Maricaulis maris: one gene and its partner. The protein of the gene in region 1 interacts with the protein of each later gene in a pairwise test. Links are inferred from orthologs where the notes say so. Each region holds a gene or a part of one and is shown on either strand. Other genes may lie near its edges. The genes, in order: trkA and ptsN.

Region 1 (3,252 bases):
CGCCAGTTGATCGACCGCGTCGCACCGACCAATAGTCGGGTCCTGATCCGCGGCCCGTCGGGCGCCGGCAAGGAGCTGGTCGCCCGGCTGATCCATGAGAGCTCGCCCCGGGCGCAGTCGGACTTCGTTGCCGTCAGTGCGCCGGGCATGTCGCCGGAAGGCGTCGAGGAAGAGTTGTTCGGGCGCGAGAACGAGGATGGCAGCGTCAAGCATGTCGGCCTGCTCGAACGCGCGCATGGCGGCACGCTCTATCTCGACGAAATCGCTGATATGCCCAAGGACACGCAGACCAAGCTGCTGCGCCTGCTGGTCGAGCAACGGTTCCGGCGGATCGGCGGCGCCGCCGACGTTCAGGTCAATGTGCGCGTCATCTCCTCGACCGCTCAGGACCTTGCCGGTCGGATCCAGGGCGGGCTGTTCCGCGAGGACCTCTATCACCGCCTCGCGGTTGTCCCGGTCCAGGTCCCGCCGCTGGCCGACCGCCGCGAGGATATTCCCTCGCTGGTCGCGCACTTTGTCGATCGGCTGACAGCGTCGGCCGGGCTTCCGCGACGGCGCTTCGGCGATGACGTGATGGCAGCCCTGCAGGCGCATGGCTGGCCGGGCAATGTGCGTCAGTTGCGCAATAATATCGAGCGGCTCCTCATTTTGGCGACCGGCTCGCTGGATGAGCCGATCACCCTCGACTCGCTGCCCTCGGAAGTCGTGACGCGCGAGAACCAGGATGTCGGGTTTGACGCGGAGAAGATGATCGCCTTGTCTCTGCGCGAAGCGCGGGAGAATTTCGAGCGCGAGTATCTCAAGGCCCAGATCGACCGCTTTGGCGGCAATATTTCACGCACGGCAGCCTTCATCGGCATGGAGCGCTCGGCCTTGCATCGGAAACTCAAATCGCTCGGGGTTGGCAGCGTGCAACGCGAAGGCGCGGCCTAGCGCCGAACGGATGGATCTGACATGAAAGCGATTGTCTGCGGAGCAGGGCAGGTTGGCGTCGGGATTGCCCGCGCCCTTGCCCGCGAGGGAAATGCGGTGACCGTCGTCGACTGGTCGACCGAGCTGGTCGACAATGTCGTCACCGATCTGGACGTGCAGGGTGTTGTCGGCCACGGCTCGCACCCTGATGTGCTCGAACGGGCCGGCGCGCGGCAGGCTGACCTGATCGTTGCGGTGACGCACTCGGACGAGACCAACATGGTGGCCTGCCAGGTCGCCCACTCGCTCTTCCACACGCCGATGCGGATCGCGCGGGTTCGGGCCCAGAACTATCTCGACCCGGCCTGGGGCGACCTGTTCTCGACCGGCAACATGCCGGTTGATGTGGTGATTTCGCCCGAGCTCGAGGTCGGTCGGGCCATTCTCCAGCGGGTGGAAACACCGGGCGCATTCAACACCGCGGTCTTCTCCGGCGGACGGGTGCAGCTGCTCGGCCTGCGCCTGGACGAGAACTCGCCGGTGGCCGGCTCCACGACCGAGCAGGTAATGGAGCTCTTCCCGGACCTGCGTCTGGCCGTGGTCGGGGTGCAGCGCGAACAAACGCTTTTCATTCCCAAACTACATGACCCGCTGCTCGCCGGGGATGACGTCTATGTCGTCACCGAAAGCCGCCAGGTCCGTCGCATCCTCGATATCTTCGGACGCAGCTCGGAACAGATCCGCCGTGTGGTGGTGGTCGGGGCCGGCAATATCGGCGTCTATGTCGCCCGGGCGCTGGAACGCGCCGGCGGGGTCAAGGTCCGCCTGATCGAAGCCGACAAGTCGCGGGCCGAAGCGGCAGCCGAGAGCCTGAAGAAGACCGTTGTCCTGCACGGTGACGGGCTTGATGCCAAGCTGATGCGTGAAGCCGGCGTCAGCGAGGCCGAGCTCGTGGTCTGTGTGACCAATGACGACAAGGTCAACATGCTGTCTGCGGTCATGGCCAAGCGGGAAGGGGCCGAGCGCGCCCTGTCGCTGATCAATGACCGGGCCTTCGAAAACCTGCGCGACGCGCTCGGTATCGACGTCCTGATTGATCCGCGGGCGACCACGGTTTCGACCATCCTCCAGCATATCCGCCGCGGACGCATTACCGGGCTGCAAAGTCTGGGCGGCGGGCAGGCGGAAGCGCTGGAAGGCGTCGCGCTGTCGACCTCGCCGCTGGTCGGCAAGACGCTGGACGAGCTGGAATTGCCCGATGGTGTGGCGCTCGGCGCCGTGGTTCGCGGGGACAAGGTCATCCTGCCCTGTGATGACGGCCGGATCCGCGAGAATGATCGCGTTCTGCTGTTCTGCAACACCGCGCTGATCCCCAAGGTCGAGCACCTCTTCCGCGTCAGCCTCGAATATTTCTGATCGATGACGCCTGTCGCCTTCCTCCGGCCGCTGGGTGCGCTCTGGGTTCTCCTGGCCGGCGTAGCGCTGTTTGCGGCCTTCGTTGCGGTCGCCATCGGCGAGCCGCATCTGGCACCACTGTTTGCGACCACAGCACTGATTGCCTTCATCCCGGGTGTCTTCATCCTCGCCGCGACCCGCGGCATGCGCTCGAAGGCGAGTGCTCTGGACGCGCTGGGACTGGCCCTCCTGTCCTGGATCACGGCGCCCGCGATGGCCGCGCTACCGTTCTGGCTGACCGGGTATTTCGATCCCCTGGACGCCGTGTTCGAGGCTTATTCCGCGGTCACCACAACCGGTGCGACCCTGCTGCCGGCCGATGACCTGCCGCGCTCGCTGATCTTCTGGCGGGCGATCCTCGCCTGGCTCGGGGGCTATGCGACGCTTCTGCTTGCCATCGGCATCTTCGCAGCCCTCGACCGGGATGTGCCCGCGATCCGCAAGTCCGCTCTCCTGACCCTTCGGTCCGACGACGTGTTCTCGCACCTTCCGGTCGCGGCGCGCCGTGTCGGCATGATCTATGCCGTCATGACCTCGGTGATCTGGCTCGGCCTGCTGTTCGCTGGCAACGGCTTGTTTGCATCCACTGTGCTGGCCATGAGTGCGATTTCGACCAGCGGTTACACGGTCACCGACGGCGGTCTGCTGGCGACTATAGGCCCGGTCTCGACCGGCTGGATCGTGATCGGCTGTCTCGTCGGATCACTCAATATCGCCCTGTTCTGGGATGTCATCCGTGACCGCTCCGTGCTGCGGGATCCCGACATTCTCGGGATCGGCGCGCTGGTGATCGGGCTTGGCGGCTTCTTCATCCTGGCGCGCCCCGGCACCCCGTTCTCCGACCTCATGGACGCGGCCTTCATCGTGTCGACCAGCGGATTTTCC
Region 2 (3,247 bases), 1.3 Mb from region 1 along the record:
GCCGCGGGTTCTCGTGAACAACAGCTATTTCAATGAAATCACCGCCGTCGCGAAATCCGAGACCGACAAGACCTTCATCACCGAGTGCTCACAAAACGCTTCGTGGCTGGTGAAAAGCCTCGACCAGCGCGCCCGCACCATCCTCAAGGTCGCGAGTGAAATCGTGCGTCAGCAGGACATGTTCCTGGCGCATGGCGTCGCTTATCTGCGCCCGCTCAACCTGAAAACCGTGGCGGACGCGATCGGCATGCACGAATCAACCGTCAGCCGGGTCACCTCCAACAAATATGTCGCGACACCGCGCGGCATGTTCGAGCTGAAATATTTCTTCACCTCCGCGATTCCGTCAGCCGGAGGCGGGGAGGCCCACTCCGCCGAGGCTGTCCGCCATCGGATCAAATCCATGATCGGTCAGGAATCGGCCGACGGCGTATTATCTGATGACAGTCTCGTTGAACAATTACGGGATGAAGGGATTGAAATCGCCCGCCGGACTGTGGCCAAATACCGGGAGGCGCTCAACATCCCCTCCTCGGTCCAGCGCCGTCGTATGCTGAAACGCGCTGGCTAGGGATCGCTTGTAGGAGCGCCCCGGCGGAGATCCTCCGCCGAGTACGCGGTCCGCTGGCATCCGGAGAACAATCATTGACTCCTCCCGCGGCCCGCGACTAGGTTCCGCCCGCTTTCCAAGAAGAGGCGGAACTGCACGTCAACGCCTCACGGGCCGGTGAATGGCCGGCGGGAAGGAGCGCATGCATATACAGGTGGTCAGTAAGGGCATCGACGTCAGCGGCGCGCTGCGAGAACAGATCCTCGAGCGCGTGGAAGACGGGGTTGCCAAATATTTCAACCGTCCGGGTGAAGCCTATGTGTCGGTCTCACGCGAAGGCGCAGGCTTTCGTGTCGAGTGTTCGGTGCATTTGCCCTCGGGCGTGATGCTGCAGGCCCACGGCGATGCCGCGGATGCCTACAAGGCAGCGGAAGACATGATGGAGCGCCTGGAGAAGCGCCTCCGCCGCTACAAGCGGAAGCTGAAGAACCACCATAATGACAACAAGGCCGAACTTCCGGCCGAGAGCCTTCCCATTGTCGTTCTCAAAGGCATGCGCGACACGCATGTTGATGATGACGACGATGATGAGGATGATACCCACGGGGCCCCCTCCAATGGCGCCCCGGAGCCGATCGTGATCGCGGAACAGGTCGGAGAAGTCCGGACCCTGACCGTGGGCATGGCGTCACTGGAACTGGATGCGGCCGATTCGCCCTTCCTCCTGTTCCGCAACGCCGCCAATGGCGGTCTCAACATCGTCTACCGCAGACCGGACGGCCATATCGGATGGCTCAACCCGGCAGCGGCAGACCGCAAAGAGCCAGCCTAGGAGCAATCGGTTCGAAAATGGCGTTAGCGGATTTGATACCCAGTGCGGGTGTGAGCATCGACCTGGGCGCGTCCAGCCGGAAACAGGCCCTCCAGGCCATGTCCGAGCTGGCCGCCAGTCTGACCGGGCAAGCAGCCCGGACGGTCTTTGATGCCGTGCTCCAGCGCGAACGCCTCGGCTCAACCGGGGTCGGACAAGGTGTCGCCATCCCTCATGCCCGCCTGAGCGGGATGAATGAGGTGGTCGGCATTTTTGCCCGACTCCGTACGCCGGTTGATTTCGAATCGATCGACGGCCGCCCGGCCGACCTCATCTTCATGCTGCTGGCGCCGGAGAATGCCGGTGCCGAGCACCTCAAGGCGCTGGCCCGCGTGTCGCGCCTGCTGCGCCGTGAGGATGTGCGACAGCGCCTGCGCGCGGCACCCAATGCCGACGCCGTCTACGCCGTCCTGGCCGGCGAGCCAGCCTCTGACGCCGCCTGAACACGCCGCTCATCACCGGTTCAGCCTCGCCATGATCTTCTGACGCTCCAGACAGTCAGGAGACCGGGCATGCTGCGTGTATGTCTACTGGCCGGACTGGTCGCGCTCACGGGCGCGCCGGTATCGGCTCAGCCCCCCACCCCCAGCCTTCGCGAACAGGCCGAAACCGGCGATGTCGAGGCGGCCTACGCCTATGGCTATTCATTGAGCTTTCCCGAGGAAGGCGAACCCGACACGGTGACCAGCCTCTACTGGCTCGCCCGGGCTGCCGATGAGGACTATCCCCCCGCCAATTACATGCTCGGCGTGCTCTATCGTGACGGTTTCGGCGTTGATCCCGACATCGACCGGGCCCGCGCCTTTTTCGAGCTGGCCTGGCAAGCGGGTGACCCGGTCGCCGGGCACGATCTCGCTGAGCTTATGCTCTACGAGTATGACAATGAACGTGAGGCGGCCATCACGCTCCTGGAACGCCTGCTGGCCGACCCCGAGATCGGGCCGCTGGCCAGCCTGACCCTGGCCGAAACCCTGATGTTTGACAGTGAGTCCGAAGAAGACGCCATTCGGTCCGTGATGCTGGCGCGCGCCGCGCTGGATCAACAGCCAGATCTTGGCCGCGCGCACTACCTGATCGGGATCGGCGCCGCGGAAGGTTTTGGCGGGCCGGTCAACCACGAGGCAGCCCGGACTGCCTGGGAAGCCGGCGCCGAGGCTGGCGATTCACTGGCTCTGATGGCGCTCGCCGACAGCTGGCTGGACCCCGAATGGGGCGAGCCCGACCCGGTTGAAGCCCTCGCCCTGTATCAGCTCGCGGAGGAGATCGGCGATACAGATACAACCGAGGCGACCACGACGCTCACGGCGTCTCTTGCACCGGACGCCCTGCAACGGGCGGCATCCCGTCGCGAAGCCTGGATGACCCGGATGGGTTGGGATCTCGCCGCCGACTAGACGCCGTTGACGCCTACACACGCTGTGGTGATAGTCAGCGGCTCTGCAGCCGGGAGCCACCATGTTTCGTCTTTTCCTTTGTGCCGTCAGCCTTGTGATTGCCGGGCTGGGACCGTCTGGCGGGGCTCTGGCTGCGACACCGCCCCCGGATGCTGTCGATGCCACAGACACCGACACCGCGTTCGAGGTTGCCCTGGATCGCTACATAGCCCTGATCGAGGCAGAGCCGATTGACCCCGTCGAGGCGGCGCGTCTGCGTGAAGAAGTGGCTTATCTCGCCGATGGCGGCCACGGTCCGGCCCTCAACCTGCTGGCCATCATCACAGAACAGGGTGTCGACCGCCCCGCCAATCCGCAGGCGGCCTACGCGCTATATCGGCTCGCAGCACAGGCGGGCAGTCCCGACGCGGCGATCAATCTCGCAGTACGCGA

The links.
Region 2: the proteins of trkA (region 1) and ptsN interact in binary tests that used the Escherichia coli proteins (3 or more experiments, as listed by UniProt). The link is inferred for Maricaulis maris from one-to-one orthologs.

The regions. Positions count from the first base shown.
Region 1 is NZ_AP027270.1:1,465,004-1,468,255, reverse strand. What follows is about bases 207-3,141. They hold trkA (Trk system potassium transporter TrkA), read left to right. Parts: upstream 207-954; coding sequence 955-2,328; downstream 2,329-3,141. Other genes in these bases: AAA969_RS06865 (TrkH family potassium uptake protein), read left to right, coding at 2,332-3,141; AAA969_RS06875 (sigma-54-dependent transcriptional regulator), read left to right, coding at 207-933. Also shown: more of AAA969_RS06875, read left to right, coding at 1-206; more of AAA969_RS06865, read left to right, coding at 3,142-3,252. UniProt on the Escherichia coli protein: Part of the constitutive potassium transport systems TrkG and TrkH. May regulate the transport activity of TrkG and TrkH systems. Binds to NAD(+) and NADH.
Region 2 is NZ_AP027270.1:148,716-151,962, reverse strand. Bases 202-3,131 are described here. They hold ptsN (PTS IIA-like nitrogen regulatory protein PtsN), read left to right. Parts: upstream 202-1,399; coding sequence 1,400-1,864; downstream 1,865-3,131. Other genes in these bases: AAA969_RS00755 (tetratricopeptide repeat protein), read left to right, coding at 2,877-3,131; AAA969_RS00760 (tetratricopeptide repeat protein), read left to right, coding at 1,934-2,815; hpf (ribosome hibernation-promoting factor, HPF/YfiA family), read left to right, coding at 753-1,382; rpoN (RNA polymerase factor sigma-54), read left to right, coding at 202-571. Also shown: more of rpoN, read left to right, coding at 1-201; more of AAA969_RS00755, read left to right, coding at 3,132-3,247. UniProt on the Escherichia coli protein: Seems to have a role in regulating nitrogen assimilation.